One region of the Pseudoalteromonas sp. L1 genome, then DNA from elsewhere that is predicted to be linked to it. Evidence: predicted binding sites of a transcription regulator. Region 1 holds the regulator's gene; the other holds the start of a gene.
What was found. The regulator MetJ, encoded in region 1, represses methionine synthesis genes. The targets are predictions, from matches to a motif close to TAGACGTCTAGACGTCTA.
Positions count from the first base shown of each region.

Region 2: a site for MetJ is predicted at 5,834-5,851, ahead of metE (5-methyltetrahydropteroyltriglutamate--homocysteine S-methyltransferase). Genes of this name have one in related genera too.

Region 1 is NZ_JAKKCT010000004.1:186,061-195,815, forward strand. Features, by position in the region: gene metL (bifunctional aspartate kinase/homoserine dehydrogenase II) at 1-1,849, opposite strand, end outside; gene metB (cystathionine gamma-synthase) at 1,855-3,114, opposite strand; gene metJ (met regulon transcriptional regulator MetJ) at 3,340-3,660, shown strand; gene L3V38_RS13800 (malic enzyme-like NAD(P)-binding protein) at 3,751-4,992, opposite strand; gene rpmE (50S ribosomal protein L31) at 5,528-5,743, opposite strand; gene priA (primosomal protein N') at 5,977-8,157, shown strand; gene L3V38_RS13815 (SPOR domain-containing protein) at 8,174-8,701, shown strand; gene hslV (ATP-dependent protease subunit HslV) at 8,781-9,299, shown strand; gene hslU (HslU--HslV peptidase ATPase subunit) at 9,311-9,755, shown strand, end outside.
Region 2 is NZ_JAKKCT010000003.1:88,464-98,218, reverse strand. Features, by position in the region: gene L3V38_RS10495 (amidohydrolase family protein) at 1-2,303, shown strand, start outside; gene L3V38_RS10490 (TetR/AcrR family transcriptional regulator) at 2,353-2,898, opposite strand; gene L3V38_RS10485 (HPP family protein) at 2,999-3,475, shown strand; gene L3V38_RS10480 (hypothetical protein) at 3,507-3,884, opposite strand; gene L3V38_RS10475 (Nif3-like dinuclear metal center hexameric protein) at 4,035-4,787, shown strand; gene L3V38_RS10470 (LysR substrate-binding domain-containing protein) at 4,874-5,761, opposite strand; gene metE (5-methyltetrahydropteroyltriglutamate--homocysteine S-methyltransferase) at 6,049-8,322, shown strand; gene L3V38_RS10460 (GGDEF domain-containing protein) at 8,360-9,755, opposite strand, start outside.

The DNA of each region.
Region 1 (9,755 bases):
AATCAGAAAACGGCACGCTGCCATCATAACTGCTGCATAACCACGACAGAGTACCCGAAAAAACGCCTTCAATACGGTTAATTTTATCACCACTGTTTTGCAGATCAGCAAGTGCAAAGTTGATAGGCAAACCTGCACCAACACTGGTGTTATAACGCCATAATAAATTACGCTCAGCTAAATTAGTGCGTAAGTTTTGATACCAACTATTAGCTGCAGTACCAGCATATTTATTAGCACTGATCAGGTGGCAGTTAAGCTCAACAAAATCAGGGTATAAGAGGCTAAACGCTTCACTAGCTGTGATATCTACGATCACTTTGTGCTCATAATCAAGTTCACTAATACGTGTTAGTAGCTCTTCTTTTTCGTAGTTTTGCGCTTCATTTTGCCACTGCTCTTGCCACATCTCAGTGTTTAAACCACTAGCACTAAACAGCATTTGCTTAGAGCGAAGTAAAGCGACCACTTTCACTTCATAGTGCTCTGAAAGGCGTTTTAGCTGCGCTTGTAGTTGTGTCAGGAATACCTCTCCCACATTACCCAGCCCAGCAACAATCACAGCCAACTCTTGGCCTTTATTAATTAACTTGTCGTGTAGTAAGGTCAACACGTCACTATCAATCGCTTGGTCTTTTAAAACTAACACGTAGTTTTCATCTTGCTGTACAAAGCGTGTGTTGATACTTTGCTCTTTTAATAACGCCGTTGTTTGCTCTGCGAGTGAGCTAATATCACTGCTTGGCGCTACCACTGCACAACCACTTAAATTTGACTCAACAATATTGGCACGCCCTGCAAGGTAACTTACAACTTGATGTGTACACGAGCCTGGCACTAATAGATACGTATCGCCGGCTTTCACAAAGTGATGCAGGCTATGCTGAATCAACTGGCTCAACTCACCCACTTCGCCACTACTTAATTTATCAACACGAAGTAAGTCAATGTTATCAAGGGTCGTAATAAAACGTTTAGCTTTACTGTACCCCTCTTTTACAACCTCTGTTGGGCTTGCCTCACAGTCAAAGCTGCTTCTTACAACGAGTTTAATGTCGCTACCTTTTAGCGGCGACAATGTCTTAGCATGCAATACAGGGTTACCTAAGCGGGCTAACAAATTCGCTTGTTCGCGGCATACCTTGTTATATTTAACAGCATTTTTAACTTTGCGAGGATCTGTACTAAATACACCTTGTGTATCAGTCCAAATTGATACCTGCTTTGCAAAGGTATAACTAGCCAGTAGTGTGGCACTGTAGTCACTGCCATTTCGCCCTAGCGTTACGGTATTGCCTTGGCAATCAGCGGCAATAAACCCTGTTACAACATTGATCTGGTTATGGCTGATTAACTCACTGCAACTTTGCTGATTTTTTTGATGTAACAATTGACCATCATGCAAAGTAAAGAGTTGTCTTGCATCAACATCTTTAGATTCTAAACCGAGTTGATTTAAATAGGCTGCAAGTAATCGAGCAGACCAAACTTCACCATGAGCAAGTAAAGGTGCTTCTTGTAATTGTTGCTGGGCAATTAACTCTGTCAGTGATGCTAATTCATCTTTTAGTTTAGCTAATGCATGCTGCTTACTCTGCGACACTAATAGCTGCTCGATTAGTGCACGCTGATTATTATCAATAAGCAATAAAATATCACTCACAGCTTGATTATCATTTTGTTGATAGCTCTGCCAGAGCTTTACAAGTGTGTCTGTCGTTTTCCCAGAGGCTGATACAACAACACAATCGCCTTGCTCAGTGTTCGCCAACACAATGTTCGCAACTGCTTGATACCGCTCGGCCGAGCTTAGGCTCGAACCACCAAATTTATGAACAATATTAACCATTTCTTCTACCACAATGCCGTATGTGCAGGCGTTAACTTAAACGATGTATTTTGCTGACTAGTTGACTGTACTTGAGCACCTTTAGGTTGGCTCGCTTGTAAGCCTTCGCCTGGTTTAACTTGATTGAAAACACGCTCAAGATCAGCAATTAGGTCGTTAATATCTTCAATACCGACAGAAATACGAATGAGTGTATCGCCCACACCTGCCTCAAGGCGTGCTTTAGGTTCCATGCCAGCATGAGTCATTGTTGCGGGATGACAAATAAGACTCTCAACTCCACCTAATGACTCTGCAAGACTAAACTCTTTTAAGCTTGTTAAAAACGCAGCAGCGTCGTTAATATCACCTTTAATATCAAAGCTCACCATGCCACCAAAGCCACGTTGCTGTGCTTTAGCGAGCTCATGCTGAGGGTGAGAAGCAAGACCTGGGTAATAAACCTGACTAACAAAAGGCGAATTTTCTAAATACTGAGCGATTGCAAACGCATTCTCTTGATGTTGTTTTAAACGCACATTTAATGTTCGTAAACCACGAAGGGTTAAATAACTGTCAAATGGTGCACCTGTGATACCAATGTTATTTGCCCACCAAGCGAGTTCATCACCAAGCTCTTGTGTTGCAGCAATCACTGCACCACCCACTACATCTGAGTGACCATTAATATACTTAGTCGTTGAATGTACGACGATATCTACACCAAACTGAATTGGATTTTGTAGTGCTGGTGATAAGAACGTATTATCAGCAGCAACTAAGGCGCCACATTGCTTAGCAACCGAAGTGATTGCTTTTATATCAGTTAAACGCAAAATTGGATTACTGGGTGTCTCTATCCAGATAAGCTTTGGTTTGATTGCTAAAATTTCTTGATGATTGTCAGCTTTAGTTAAATCCAACACCTTTAACTTCAATAAACCACGTTTTTCTAATGACGTGAACAAACGGTAACTACCGCCATAACAGTCATGTGGGATCACTAAAGTATCGTCACTGTTTAATAGCTGCGTCGCTAAATGCACAGCTGACATACCTGTTGCAGTAATAATACCTTTTGCACCACCTTCAAGTTCAGCCAATGTTTCAGCTAAGATATCTCGATTTGGATTACCACTGCGTCCGTAGTCATATTGACGTTTAGTATCAAAATCAGCAAATGAATAGGTGGTTGATAAATAGATAGGTGGAACGACAGCACCATGATGTTTATCAGCTTCGATACCATGACGAACAGCTATCGTCGCTTTATTTTTTTCACTCATTTCATCACCTATTCATTGATTGGATGTTTAGACGTCTAAAAGGTTAGATGATCAATTATAAGAAGTCAAAGCATTTGTGACTCACACATGGAAGTTTATACATTTACACTACTAGATGGCTAAATAACTAGTATTTGACTATCTTTTTTAAAGAGATAAAATTTCCGCATCTTTGCGCTGTGAAAAAGGCGTAAGCTACTTATAACCGAGGCAACGAAATAACTTATGGCTAAATGGAACGGTGAATACATTCACCCATACGCAGAACACGGTAAAAAATCAGAACAAGTTAAAAAAATTACCGTATCAATTCCGCTCAATGTACTAAAAGTATTAACAGATGAACGCACACGTCGTCAGATCAATAATCTGCGACACGCGACAAACAGTGAACTTCTATGCGAAGCCTTTCTACATGCTTTTACAGGTCAGCCATTACCAAATGATGACGACTTACGCAAAGACAACCCTGAAAAAGTCCCTGAAGAAGTTAAAAAGATCATGCTAGAAATGGGATTAGATATCCCTGTACTTGATTCTGAATAAGCCATCGGATAAACGCCGATTCACAAGCATAAAAAAACTCAGCAAAGGCTGAGTTTTTTATTCGCGTTAAACTAGTTCGCTTAATTAAACTTAACGCATGTAATCTTCTGGCATTTCAATTTGCGCAACGCCCGATTCAACTGCCGCTTCTGCAACAGCACGTGCGATACGTGGTAATAAACGCGGGTCCATTGGTTTCGGAATGATATACTCGGCACCAAACTCAAGTGATTCAACGCCAGCCGCTTTTAATACTTCGCTTGGTACTGGCTCTTTGGCAATACCACGAATAGCATGTACAGCTGCAATTTTCATTTCATCATTAATTGCCGTTGCACGCACATCAAGCGCACCACGGAAAATAAACGGGAAACAAAGCACGTTATTTACTTGGTTAGGAAAATCTGAACGACCCGTTGCCATAATTAAATCATTGCGCGCACTGTGTGCAACTTCTGGAGCAATCTCAGGATCTGGGTTTGAACACGCAAACACAACTGGTTTGTCTGCCATTAGCTTTAAGTCATCCGCCGTCAATAGATCTGGCCCAGATACACCTACAAAGACATCCGCATCAGCAATAACGTCTTGTAATGTACGTTTATCAGTGTTGTTAGCAAATAACTGCTTATATTCGTTTAAATCATCGCGGCGAGTATGGATCACACCTTTACGGTCAAGCATATAGATATGCTCACGTAATGCACCACACTTAATTAACAGCTCCATACAAGCAACAGCTGCCGCACCAGCACCTAAACATACGATAATGGCATCTTCGATATCTTTGCCTTGTACTTCAAGGGCATTAAGCATACCGGCAGCAGTAACAATAGCTGTACCATGTTGGTCATCGTGGAAAACTGGAATATCGCAGCGCTCGATAAGCGCTTTTTCAATTTCAAAACACTCTGGTGCTTTAATATCTTCTAGGTTGATGCCGCCAAACGTATCAGCGATGTTTGCAACCGTATTGATGAAATCTTCTGTAGTGCGATGTTTTACTTCAATATCAATTGAATCAAGGCCAGCAAAACGTTTGAATAATAAGGCTTTACCTTCCATGACAGGTTTTGATGCAAGAGGGCCTAGGTTACCTAAACCTAAAATTGCGGTACCGTTTGAAATAACCGCAACCATGTTACCTTTACCAGTATATTTGTAAGCATTTGCTGGGTCAGCAGCGATTTCACGAACCGGTTCAGCCACACCTGGGCTATAAGCTAAAGCGAGATCGTTAACCGTTTCGGCCGGCTTGGTTAATTCAACACTAATTTTACCTGGAACGGGGTGAGCGTGGTAATGTAATGCTTGTTCACGGAAATCTGACATAACGCGATAGTATCCTGCAAAAAAGTTAAAAAGTGAGAGAGCTTGCATCAGTACGATACCTGTAATGTATAAAAATTCCAAGTATTATCAGGTCTATCCTGTTATATGCTATATCGCTTAATTTTAAAGGATTTACCCACAACTTCTGTGCATAGTTGCGATTAATCAGACATAAAAATTCACCTATTTATGACCTTTTAAGCACCTGTTTTTGTATTTTATATGCACGAACACTGCAAATAGCCGAAATTAGTTCCAAACAACCATTTCGACGACATTACCAGCATTTACTTACAAAGTTATTTAAATTTATTACTTTTTATAACTTTTAGAATCATTTATACATCTAAGAATATAGCGAAGGGATTGCACTTTGTCTGCAAAATTAGCGACATAATGAGCATAACAAGCAAAAATAGCTATATAGGAAGTGAGTGAAAATAACAGGTTCAGCATAACGTCTAACATCATGCTTTATAAATATCAGGTATAAAAAAAGCACCCTAAGGTGCTTTTTTTAACAAAACAGCAGATATTACTTCTTGCTGCTAAGTGCACCGAAGCGCTTGTTGAAACGATCAACACGGCCGCCAGTGTCTAAAATCTTTTGCTTACCAGTGTAAAACGGGTGACACTCAGAACATACGTCTAAGTGGATGTCTTTACATAAAGTAGAGCTAGTTTCGAATTTGTTACCACATGAACAAGTTGCAGTGATAGCTTCGTACTTAGGGTGAATACCTTCTTTCATAGGGAACCTCTAGTTAAGGCCGCATCGCTCTCCAAACCCGTAGTCTGGCACCATACGTCGTTAATACAATTAATAGGCCGCGTATTTTATAGGCCAATACGCTCTGCGACAAGCTTTAAATGCATCTTTCGCTAAAAAAATAAACAGACGGTGCTTGGTTTAGCATTTGTTGGTAGGTTTTTACGACTATTTTTAGTACATTATCTGTCTGTTCTTGTTTTCGTTGAGCCACCATGCACTTTGTAGAAGTTGCCATAAAAGTCCCTTTACCGCGTACCTTCGATTATAAAGTTGAACCGCTGTTGCATAACACTGAATTGCAGCCGGGCATGCGTGTTCTTGTGCCATTCGGTCCACAAAAAAAAGTAGCAGTCATACTTGCCACGAAAACAAGTACTGACATCCCTAAAGAGAAGATAAAAGCCATCATAGAGGTGATTGACGAAGCCCCTATTTTTTCCAAACGTCATTTAGAGCTATTAAAGTTTACAGCTCGCTACTACTGCTACCCTTTGGGTGAGACCATACATACCGCGCTGCCAGCAGCATTAAGACAAGGTGAATGCCCTGATAAAACCAGCATTAATATGGTTGAGTTGACCGAAAAAGGGGCAAAGCTCCCCTCTTTACGAGCGAAAACGCAACTCAACTTATTAAAACAACTTGCGCAGTCGGGTAAGTCTTCGTTAACCGAATTAAAAGCGCTCGGTTTTAATAAGAAAACAATTGATAGCCTACTTGAGAAAGCGCTAATCAAACAATTTATTGAGCATGACAATCAATGGCAGCAACACGCACCCACAGTGGGCAAAAAACCGACTCTCAATAAAGAACAAGCTGTCGCTTGTACTACCATTAACCAAGCGCATGGATTTGCAAGCTTTTTACTCGAAGGTGTGACTGGCAGCGGCAAAACAGAAGTTTACTTACAGTGCCTTGAAGAAGTATTAAAAAAAGGCCAACAAGCTTTGGTTTTGGTTCCTGAAATAGGTCTAACCCCACAAACCGTCAATCGTTTTCGTCGTCGCTTTCCAGATACGCCCATTATGCTATGGCATTCGGCACTCACTGATAACGAGCGCCTACAAACATGGCGCTTTTGTGAAAAAGGCAGTTGTGCGATAGTTATCGGCACACGTTCGAGTATATTTTTACCTTTTTCATCACTAGGCATGATCATTGTTGATGAAGAGCATGACAGCTCATTTAAACAGCAAGATACACTACGCTACCATGCACGAGATCTTGCCGCTTACAGAGCCTTTCAACATAATATTCCACTAGTACTCGGCAGCGCGACACCTGCCTTAGAAACCTTGCATAAGGCGATTACTAATAAATATCAGCTACTTAGTCTAACACAGCGAGCACAAACCAGCACCGATAATCAGTTTCAACTATTGGATATGAAAGGCCAGCCAGAACAAGCCGGTATCGCTCATGCCAGTCTTGCTTATATGCGCCAGCATTTACAGCGTGGCAAGCAAGTAATGGTATTTTTAAATCGCCGTGGTTTTTCACCTACACTTATATGCCATGAATGCGGCTGGCTAAGTGAGTGCTCACGTTGCAGTACCAGCGCAACATTTCATAAAGCCATTGGCCAAATGATTTGTCACCACTGTGGTGAACAGCATAGCGTGCCTCATCAGTGTCCTGATTGTGGCAGCACGCAGATCTTCCCAAACGGCAAAGGCACTGAGCAAATCGAAGAGTTTTTAACGCAAACCTTTCCCGATATTCCCATTAGCCGTATCGATCGTGATTCAACACGCCGTAAAGGTAGCCTAGAAAAAGCCCTCGATGACATCAACCAAGGTGGCGCTCGTATTTTAGTTGGGACGCAAATGTTGGCAAAAGGCCACCATTTTGCCGATGTTAGCTTGGTACTGATTTTAGACGTGGATAGTGGCCTCTATTCATGTGATTTTCGTGCCACTGAGCATTTAGCGCAACTTGTAACACAAGTAGCAGGCCGTGCTGGACGTAGTGGTGAGCCTGGGCAAGTGTTATTGCAAACTCACTTTCCTGAGCACCCGCTACTGCAAGATCTCGTTAATAATGGCTACCACGACTTTGCTCGTTACGCCCTGACCGAGCGAGAAGATGCTCAGCTTCCCCCCATTACGAATATGGCGATTATGCGTGCTGAAGGGCATAACATAAACCAAGTTATGGATTTTTTAACTGATTTGGTTCCTGTACAGAGTGTATCTGGTATACAATTGCTCGGCCCGATCCCCGCGCCACTGGAACGTGTGGCGGGTAAGTATCGGTTCCAATTACATATTCAAGCGCAGGAGCGTTCCCAATTACACCAGTATTTAGCGCAAATGGTTGACTATATTAGTACCAGTAAACTTGCGCAAAAGGTGCGGTGGAGCTTAGACGTTGATCCTATAGATATGATTTAAAGGCCAATAGAGAATCATGGCACAACACGATTACATAAATAAAAAACCATCGAATCGAAATAATAAAAAGCAGGCACCCACTAAAAAACCCTTTCCAGTTGTTTTAGTCCTAATTGCTATTATTCTTGTGGGCTGCTTTGGCTATGGCTTGTGGTACATAAAGCACAATGCTGACCCTGCACTTGTTGAGCAGCAAGCCAATCCGACTAAAGCGGAAGAAAAGGTGATTCCAAAACCTAAACCGCCTGAGTTTATAAAAGAAATAAAAGAGCATGAAGTTCAAGTTGAAGTAAAAGAACTTGAACAAAAAGGCCCATACGTTATGCAATGTGGCTCGTTTAGAACACTTGAACAAGCACAAACCCTCAAAGCAAAAATAGCATTTGCAGGCCTTGTTGCAGAAGCTAAGCGCGTCGAAGGAAGTAATGGCGTATGGTACAAAGTGCGCTTAGGGCCCTATAAAACCAAACGCCAAGCAGAAAGTGACAAAAATAAACTGAAACGCATCAAAATAATGGGCTGCGGTATTTGGCTTTGGACTTGATTTTAGTTCATTCACCCATATAAACACCTCATCAATCGCTTTTTACGAGCGGCTTTGCCGCTCGAAGATGAGGAAAAACATGACCACTATTGTAAGTGTACGCCGCGACGACAAGGTCGTTATTGGTGGCGATGGCCAAGTTTCACTTGGTAATACCGTAATGAAGGGCAACGCCCGTAAAGTTCGACGCCTTTATAATGGCAAAGTAATCGCTGGATTTGCTGGCGGTACTGCTGATGCCTTCACCCTATTCGAACGTTTTGAAAGCAAATTAGAAATGCACCAAGGCAACCTCACCAAGGCTGCCGTTGAGATGGCTAAAGACTGGCGTAGTGATCGCGCCCTTAGAAAGCTTGAAGCTCTGCTTGCAGTCGCAGACGAAACCGCCTCATTAATTATCACTGGTAATGGCGATGTGGTGCAGCCTGAAAATGACCTTATTGCCATTGGCAGCGGTGGTAACTTTGCACAATCAGCAGCCACTGCACTACTGGAAAATACCGATTTAAGTGCTCGTGAAATCGTCGAAAAAAGCCTGACAATTGCAGGTAATATCTGCGTATTTACGAATAACTATCAAACCATTGAAGAATTGTAATAGGAACTGCTATGTCTGAGATGACGCCAAGAGAAATCGTTCACGAGCTTGATCAACATATTATTGGCCAAGCAAAAGCTAAAAAAGCAGTTTCAATCGCGCTACGTAACCGCTGGCGCCGTATGCAACTGAGCGATGATTTACGTGCAGAGGTAACACCAAAAAATATTTTAATGATTGGTCCTACAGGTGTGGGTAAAACTGAAATTGCTCGTCGCCTTGCAAAACTTGCTAATGCCCCTTTCATTAAAGTGGAAGCAACTAAGTTCACCGAAGTGGGCTATGTTGGTAAAGAAGTTGAGACTATCATCCGTGACTTAGTTGATATTTCGATTAAAATGACACGTGAACAGCAAACTAAGAAATTCAAACATCGCGCTGAAGAAGCGGCAGAAGAGCGTATTTTAGATGCTTTATTGCCACCAGCACGCGATACCTTTGGTGAGTCAAAAACCG
Region 2 (9,755 bases), on a different contig from region 1:
CATGGGCTATTCATGGCGTATACCCAACAATTGCTTGGACACCAGATAACGAACAATTGGTCTTTTGGGCGGGTGGTACCATTCATAAGCTAGACGTGGATGATAAGTCTGTCTCGACTATTCCATTTAAAGTTGAGACCAATAAGCAAATTCAAAAAGCCGTGCGTTTTACACAAAACATCGATAGCGATAATTTTGATGTGAAAATGCTGCGCAATGTACAAATTTCACCGGATGGTGAAACGGCTATTTTTGAAGCGCTTGGTCATATTTATAAACGTGATTTAGAGTCTGGCAAAGTGAAGCGCCTGACTAAGCAAGACGATCACTTTGAATTATTCCCACAGTTCTCTCGTGATGGTAAGAAAATTGTTTACACCACATGGGATGATAACGAACAGGGCTCGGTACGTGTTGTATCTGCGCGCAGTGGCCGTGGCGATACCCTTACTAAAGAGCCGGGTAAATATGTAGAGCCAACTTTCAGCCCTGATGGCAAAACGGTTGTTTACCGTAAAGCGTCTGGCGGCAGTATCCTTAACCCAACATGGTCATTAGAGCCAGGTATTTACTCAGTAAGTGCCAAAGGCGGTGATTCAACACTTATTACTAAATCAGGGTATCAGCCGCAATTTGGAGCAGCGAATGACCGTATTTATGTGATGAGTCCTTGGCCAAAACCAACATTAAGTGTTGTTGAGCTTGAATCAAAGCAAGTTCGTAAACTTTATGAATCAGAACATGCAACAGAGTTTAGAGTATCACCAGATGGTCAATACTTAGCGTTTGCAGAGCGTTTTAAAGTATTTGTTACACCATTTGTTGAGCGTGGTAAAACCATTAATATTGGTCCGAAAGATAGCCAATTCCCAATTGAGCAGCTGTCTGTTCGCGCGGGTGAAAACATCAGCTGGAGTGGCACAAGCGATAAACTTTATTGGAGCTTAGGCCCTGAGTTATATCATGCAAGCCTAGCGGGTTTATTTGATATTAACCAAAATGCTGAGACTGATTTTAAAGTTAAAAGTGGTGATAACATCGGTTTTACAAAAACCATGGACGAGCCTAAATCAGTATTCGCTTTAACTGGCGCGCGCATTATCACTATGAATGGTGAGCAGGTTATTGAAAACGGCGTTATTGTTACTGATGGTAAGCATATTAAAGCGGTTGGCAGTAAAGACAGTGTTGCTATTCCTAAAGGCGCTGAGGTAATTGATGTAACTGGTAAGACGATTATGCCTGGGATTGTTGATGCGCATGCGCACGGCTCGCAAGGTAGCGATGAGATCATTCCACAGCAAAACTGGAAGAACTTAGCAGGCTTAGCGTTAGGTGTGACAACGATTCACGATCCATCAAACGACACCACTGAGATTTTTGCTGCAAGCGAAATGCAAAAAGCAGGCATGATTATCGCTCCTCGTATTTTCTCAACGGGTACTATTTTATATGGTGCGAATATGCCTGGTTACACGTCGCATATTGATTCGTTAGAAGATGCCAAATTCCACCTTGAGCGCTTAAAGAAAGTGGGCGCGTTTAGTGTTAAATCATATAACCAACCTCGTCGTGAACAGCGTCAGCAAGTCATTGAAGCAGGTCGTGAACTTGAAATGATGGTTGTGCCAGAGGGCGGTTCATTACTGCAGCACAACTTAACCATGGTGGTTGATGGTCATACGGGTATTGAGCACTCAATTCCTGTTGCCAATATCTATGATGATATTCGCCAGCTTTGGTCACAAAGTGATGTAGGTTACACACCGACACTGGGTGTCGCATACGGTGGTATTTGGGGTGAAAATTATTGGTACGACAAGACCGATGTGTGGAATCACCCACGCTTGAGTAAGTTTGTACCAAAGAACCAGCTTTTACCTCGCTCAATGCGTCGTGTTAAGGCGCCCGATCATCACTATAACCACTTTAACAACGCCCGTGTTGCAAAAGAGCTGCAAGACTTAGGTGTTTTAGTGAACCTAGGTGCTCACGGCCAACGTGAAGGTTTAGCCGCACATTGGGAAATTTGGATGTTTGCGCAAGGTGGTATGACACCACTTGAAGCAATTCGTGCAGCAACCTTAGATCCTGCTAAATACATTGGCCTTGATAAAAATATCGGTTCACTTGAGGCGGGTAAGCTTGCCGATTTAATCGTTATTGACGGTAACCCACTAACGAATATTCGTGATACAGATAAAATCGATTACACCATGATTAATGGTCGTTTATTTGATGCTGCAACCATGAACGAAGTGGGTGAGAAAAAACGCGAAAAGTTATATTTTGAAAAAATCTAACAAAGCTTAATCTAAACTGAAAGCGGTCATAGTGCCGCTTTTTTATTGTTTATTCATTTTTTAAATGAGGAAACTGTTTAATTCCTACCAGTTTTGCTTGGCAGATCATACCCTCAACGAGCGTCATCAAATAGTGGCTGTGCAAGTCCAACTGTGAAATTTCCATGTTTTCACACGCTGATAAGCGCCGTTTTATTAACTGTTGGACTGCCAATTTATGCTCTTTGCAGGCTCGATTAATTGGACTTGCAGAATCAGCAAATTCGGCTGCAGTGTTAATAAATAAACAGCCATTAAAATCACCTAACTCAGTCACTTCAGAATTAAACCAAGCTTCATGGCAGCTGATCAAAGCGACTTTAAATTCTTCAATAGTTGTTTGCTTGCTGGTGGCTTGCGTTAACCAATTTAAAAATCGGGTGTGGCGCTCACTAAGGCACGCGAGTAACAATTCATCTTTACTTGCGAAATGGTGGTACATGGTTTTTTTGGCGACACCCGCGACACTAATAATCTCGTTGATTCCCACATTATGAATGCCTTTTTGATAAAAAAGTGACAGGGCGGTCAAAATAATATGTGTTCGTTTATCCATAACAAGCTCTTAATTGGTGACTAATAATATCTTGACAGAAGTAGACCGAGTTGTCTACCATTTGTCGAGTAGACAACTCGGTCTACTTTTGGGAGGCGTTATGGAAAATAAAGTGAGTAGAGCGGCAATCGCGGGTGTGTTTGCTTGTATGGCAATTTTTGTGTTGGCCTATTTACAGCAACTAGGACATTACGGTGTGTGGTTGATGGCACCGTTTGGTGCAACTGCCGTGTTGGTATTTGGTGTGCCACACAGCCCGCTTGCGAAAGCGAAGAATGTTATCGGTGGGCACCTTTTGACTGCATTAATTGGCGTTGTATTTGTAAATTATGTCGGTGTAGGGCCTGTTGAAATTGCTATAGCAACAGGACTGGCAATCAGTCTCATGATGCTGACAGACACAATACATCCAGCGGCAGGCGCAAACCCAATTTTGATTATACAATCTTTGCAAAGTTGGGATTTTTTAGTGATGCCTGTATTGATTGGCACTGTTTTTATTGTGTTATTTGGTTATTTTAGTCAATGGCTATTAAATATTCTGCTGGAAGGATATAAAAAAACCGCTAACGAGTAGCGGTTTTTTAAAATGAATGCATGTAATTAAATTACACAACACCACGTGGTAAACGACAATCGTGGTCTTTTTCAGCTAGGTTAACAATCCAAAGCTCTTCAGCTTTGTAACCATCATCGTTTGCTTTAACAACAGTGAACGATGCTTTTTTTGCTGTTTTAGCTGGCGCAGCGGTTTTAGTTTTGGTTTTTTTCGCTGGGGCTTTTGGTGCTTCTTCTGCCTTAGGCTCAGCTGTTTTACCAGAAGTAAGCTCTTCAGTCAGCGCTGCAACATCGGCTAGGCGCAAGTTTTTGCCACCATCGATGCTATACCAACCAGGTTTTGTAGTAATTTCAGGTTTCTTACCATTCGCTGCTTCGTATGCTGCTTCGAAGGCATTTAACACTTCTGTTTTGTCTAGTTTGCTCATCAGAGACCCTATACGTTGTAAACACAGATTAAGAATATATATTTATACCTATTTTTAGCTTACTTTTCAATTTTTTGCGATTTTCCTTCCATTTTTCGCTCATAACCGCCAAAATTTGCACAAAATAGAGGGTTGGAGAACGATTTTTATATGCAACGCAAACAATTTACTCAATTATTAAACGACATTCTTAAACCTGATTCAATCGCTGATTTTTGCCCCAATGGTTTACAAGTTGAAGGTTCGAGCGTAGTAAAAAAAATAGTAACGGGTGTAACAGCAAGCCAAGCATTGATTGATGCCGCTATTGCAGAGAATGCAGATACGATTTTGGTGCACCATGGCTATTTCTGGAAAGGAGAGTCGCAGCCAATTACGGGAATGAAAAAACGCCGTATTGCAGCGCTTTTAAACAATGATATTAATTTATATGGCTATCATTTGCCGCTAGATATACACCCTGACATTGGTAATAACGCACAATTGGCAAAGTTACTCGATATTGAGTTCACTGGAGGGCTTGAATCCGGTCCAAATAGTGTGCCAGTAAAAGGGCGTTTAAAAACACCATTAACTGGTGAAGAATTTGCCGACAAAATAACCCAAGTACTCAATCGCGCACCGTTAACAAGCTTAGTTAGAGAAGAGAAAATCGACACTATTGCTTGGTGTACTGGTGGTGGACAAGGGTATATTGATTTAGCAGCCTCGCAGGATATTGATGCTTATTTGACAGGTGAAGCATCTGAACAAACTATTCACAGCTCACGTGAACAAGGTATCGATTTTTTTGCAGCAGGTCACCACGCGACAGAGCGTTACGGCATTAAAGCGCTGGGTGAGCTATTAGCTGAGCAGCATGGTTTTGATGTCACCTTTATTGATATCGATAATCCAGTCTGACTCTATGGAGACTTCTGCGCCCCTGCATCAAACCAGTGGCGCATATTTCACTGGTAAAATGGACTAAACCAGTAAGGGGGCTTTTATTAACGGCCGTTATTTTGTTTACACGTATTTAAAAAGTGACGATAAACAGGGTTATCTTTCATATTTTTTTTCATTGCTAAATACATCGGGCGTGTTAACCCTAATGCACCTAACGGAATGGATTTAATGAGCCCTTGGCTTTCATAAGGGGTCACTAACCAATCCGGCAAAGCCGCAACCCCCATACCTGCGCTCACTAATTGGAATATCAATAAGCCTTGGTCAACCGTTTTCAGCGTGCCATCAAATCGTGCATTTTGAATAAAATGTTTAAAGATATCTTGGCGTTCACGTGGGATGGGGTAAGAAATTATCGTTTCGTTTTTTAAGTCCAGTGCGGTGACATAGGCTTTTTTAGCCAGTTCATGATCAGGCGAAACAATCAGTTTTAACTTAAAATCAAATAAGTGCGCATATTCTAATTTGTCTGGCTCACGGATATCAGATGTGAGTACTAAGTCCAATTCATCATTCATCAAATCAGGAATAGCGTCATAACTAAAGCCTCTTTCATAATCGACTTTAATATCTGGCCAAAAGTTGTTGAACTCTTTTATCGTCGGTAATAACCAGTGAAAGCAAGCATGGCATTCGACACTTAAACGCAGGTTTGAAATTGGTTGATTAAGGCTTTCTTTTAAACGACATTTTGTTGCTTCAACACGTGGTAAAACTTCGTTTGCTAACTCCAGTAACAGCATACCTTGTGGGGTAAAGCGTACGGGCTGAGTTTTACGCTCGAAAAGTTGGCAGTCTAACTTATTCTCAAGATCTTTAATTTGATGCGATAAAGCCGATTGAGTTAAAAACAACTCTCGGGCTGTATTGACCAAAGATCCTGTTTCTTTAAGGGTTGCTATGGTTTTTAAGTGTTTAATATCGATCATCTTTAAAAAATCTCATGAAAAATGTGAGTCAAACTCAGATTACGGACATAGTACGCCTACAATCATGTTTTTTCAACGTCTAGACGTCTAAAATTTCAGAGGGATTTTACCTCATATTTACAATATACTTTTATTACTTAAATTGACAGCGTTGTCATTTGTTTTTTATTTAAATTGTTTTTTAAATCCATGAAATTACCTCAAGTTGAAACTGAGAAAGCATCAGTTGAATTAGGTTTATCTCATCGCTAATGTTTTAGACATCTAAACAGCTAAATGGAATGGATATGGCACAATTACATAATTTAGGCTTTCCTCGAATAGGAAAGAAACGTGAGTTAAAGTTCGCAATAGAATCTTATTGGGCAGGAAAAATAAACCAACAGGTATTACTCGAACGAGGTAAGTCTATTCGAGAAGAAAACTGGGCACTACAAGCTAATGCCGGTATTGACTTACTGCCTGTAGGTGACTTTGCTTGGTATGATCATGTTTTGAATACATCACTTTTGGTGGGAGCAATTCCAAAGCGCCATCATAGTGAGGAAGGTAACGTTGACTTAGATACACTTTTTAGAATTGCTAGAGGGCAAGCGCCTACTGGATGTCAATGTGCGGCAAGTGAGATGACAAAATGGTTTAATACAAATTATCACTATATTGTTCCTGAGTTATCGGAAGATCAAACATTCGAACTGACTTGGACTGAACTATTTGAGCATGTGCAAGAAGCTCATCAATTAGGCCACAAGGTGAAGCCTGTGTTGGTTGGTCCTGTGACTTATTTACATTTGGCTAAGCCTGCTGGAAAGTCGTTTGATACGTTATCATTACTCGAAAGACTTTTACCTGTCTATCAACAGGTATTAGCTAAGCTTGCAAAGCTGGGTGTTGAGTGGGTTCAAATAGATGAACCTGTTCTTGCCTTAGAATTAAACCATGGCCAGCGAAAGGCACTTAAAACAAGTTTTGCGACGCTTTCAGGACAAGGTGTTAAGTTACTACTTGCCAGTTATTTTGACTCGGTAAATGATTATTTTGCCGATATAGCTAATTACCCTGTAGACGGTGTGCATTTTGATTGTGTTGCAGGAAATAACGATATATCAAAGCTTGATACCTTAATAACACAACAGCAGGTACTTTCACTGGGTATTATTGACGGTCGTAATATATGGCGCAGTGATTTAACGCAGAAGTATTCTGTATTACACGCGTTAGCTAAAAAAAGAGGCGATAACCTGTGGCTTGCACCATCTTGTTCGTTGCTTCATACACCTGTCGATTTAGATCAAGAGCAGCAATTAGATAGTGAAATAAAATCGTGGCTTGCTTTTGCCAAACAAAAGGGCGAAGAGTTACAACTATTGCGTAATGCGCTTAACACAGGGCAAACACAGTTGCTGTGCGATTACAGTGAGCCAGTTAAGAAACGTTTAATATCAGCAAGAGTTAATAATCAAGATGTACAAAACCGTCTGAGTACATTAACTAACAAAGATGCTAAACGGTCTAGTCCATTCTCAGCTCGAATAGCCAAACAGCAAAGCGCACTTGGGCTACCTTTACTACCGACCACCACGATAGGATCTTTCCCGCAAACTCAATCGATACGTAAAGCACGTAAAGAATTTAAAGCGGGGGTTTTGCCTGCTGCTGAGTATCGTCAGCAGATGGAAGCAGAAATTCGCTATGCTGTTGAAGAGCAAGAGGCGTTACAGCTCGATGTTTTGGTGCATGGTGAGGCAGAGCGTAACGATATGGTTGAGTACTTTGCGGAGTTTTTGCAAGGCTTTGCATTCACCCAATTTGGTTGGGTACAAAGTTATGGCACGCGTTGTGTAAAACCGCCGATTATTTGGGGCGATGTGTCGAGAGAGCAATCTATGACAGTTGAATGGACGCGTTATGCACAATCTCTAACAACGAAGAAAATGAAAGGAATGCTAACTGGCCCAGTGACTATTCTATTTTGGTCATTTATCCGTGATGATTTAGATAAACCTACTATTGCTAAGCAAATAGCATTAGCGCTTCGTGATGAGGTTGTCGATTTAGAGCAAGCTGGTATAAAGATAATTCAAATCGATGAGCCCGCTTTTAGAGAGGGTATGCCATTAAAATCAAGTGACTGGCAATCGTACTTGGATTGGGCTGCTTATGCGTTTCGTGTTTGTGCATCGAAAGTGGCAGATGAAACACAAATTCATACTCATATGTGTTATGCGGAGTTTAACGACATCATCGCGGGTATTGCAGACATGGATGCAGATGTCATCACGATAGAAACATCTCGTTCAAATATGGAGCTATTAAAAGCATTTGAGGATTTTGACTATCCGAATGATATCGGGCCTGGGGTATATGATATTCACAGCCCAAATATCCCCGATATTGCTTGGATTAAAAACTTAATTCATAAAGCGGCTAAAAAAGTGCCAGTAGAGAGGCTCTGGGTCAACCCTGACTGCGGTCTAAAAACCCGCGGTTGGGAAGAAACACGCTTAGCATTACAAAATATGGTTACTGCCGCTAAAGAGTTACGCCGAGAGTTAGGCTAACCTCATAAACATACTAAGCCTAAGTCGCTCTTAGGCTTTAAAGACCATTTAGAATTATTTTTTCAGCTTCACTGGCTGGCATAGGTTTGGCCTTTAAAAAGCCTTGGCCAAACTTACATTGTGTTTGTTTTAAAATGTTTAATTGTTGCTCTGTTTCAATTCCCTCTGCGACTACATCCAGCTTTAATGATTGGGCTAAGGAAAGAATAGCGTCAACAAGTGGGTTATGCTCTTTCCTTAAATGATCAATAAAGCTTTTATCAATTTTTAAAATATGAATGGGTAGTTGATGTAAATAACCAAGTGCAGAGTAACCTGTACCAAAATCATCTAAACATAGTTTGACTTCAAGCGGAGCAAGGCCTTCTATTATTTTTGTTGCCAATTCTAGGTTACCAATTAAGCCTGACTCTGTTATTTCTAAACATAAAGAGCCCAGCGGTAATTGATACTTTTTATATAAGTCATGTATCTGACTCACAAAGTCGAGGCTGGCAAAATGCCTAGATGACACATTGACAGTGACACGTAAAAAAGGTGTTCCTTGTTTATGCCAAGCGAATATCTGCTTTGCGGCAAGTTCTAATAAGTGCAAATCAAGATTAATGATCTGCCCTGTGTCCTCAGCAATCGGAATAAAATCATTAGGGGCCACTAAACCTTTGCTAGGGTGATGCCATCTAACAAGCGCTTCAAAACCAACAACTTCATTACTTTGAATAGTAAAAATAGGCTGGTAGTAAAGTTCAAAGTCGTTATGCTCGATGCCATGTTGTAGGTCATTTTCAATATCTGCATGTGACTTTAATTTCTTGCGCATTGTGTTATTGAAAAATTTGACTTGTCCGCGACCTGAAGATTTTGCTTCATACATAGCTGCATCAGCATGTTGCAGTAACTTATAAGCCTTGTCTTTTTCAGTCGTACAAAATGCAACACCGATACTCGTTGAAGCTTGCAATAGGTGACCATCGATATTGAGAGGCTCTGCAAGTGCCAATTGGATACGTGCGAGTGCATCATCAATTTGTTGTTTGTCAGTAATGTTTTCCATAAAAATAGCAAATTCGTCACCGCCCAAGCGCGCGAATGTATCTGTATTTCTAATCGTTCCTTGTATTAGCTCACATATTTTTACTAAAAAATGATCGCCAACCTCATGGCCGAGCGAATCGTTAATACTCTTAAAGCGATCGAAGTCTAAATAAAGTAGGGCATGTTGGCTTTTTTCATCAGAGCGAGCTAAGCGTAAAATCCCGTGTTTAACTCGCTCGATAAGTAATGAGCGGTTTGCCAGGCCTGTGAGTTCGTCGTGCAGTGCTTTATGTTCCAGTTCTTGGCGCGAAAGCTGACGGTCAATTGCCATACTTATCTGTCGGCTTACATACGTGAGAAGAGCACGATCATGTTCACTGTAATGGTAATGTTTACTG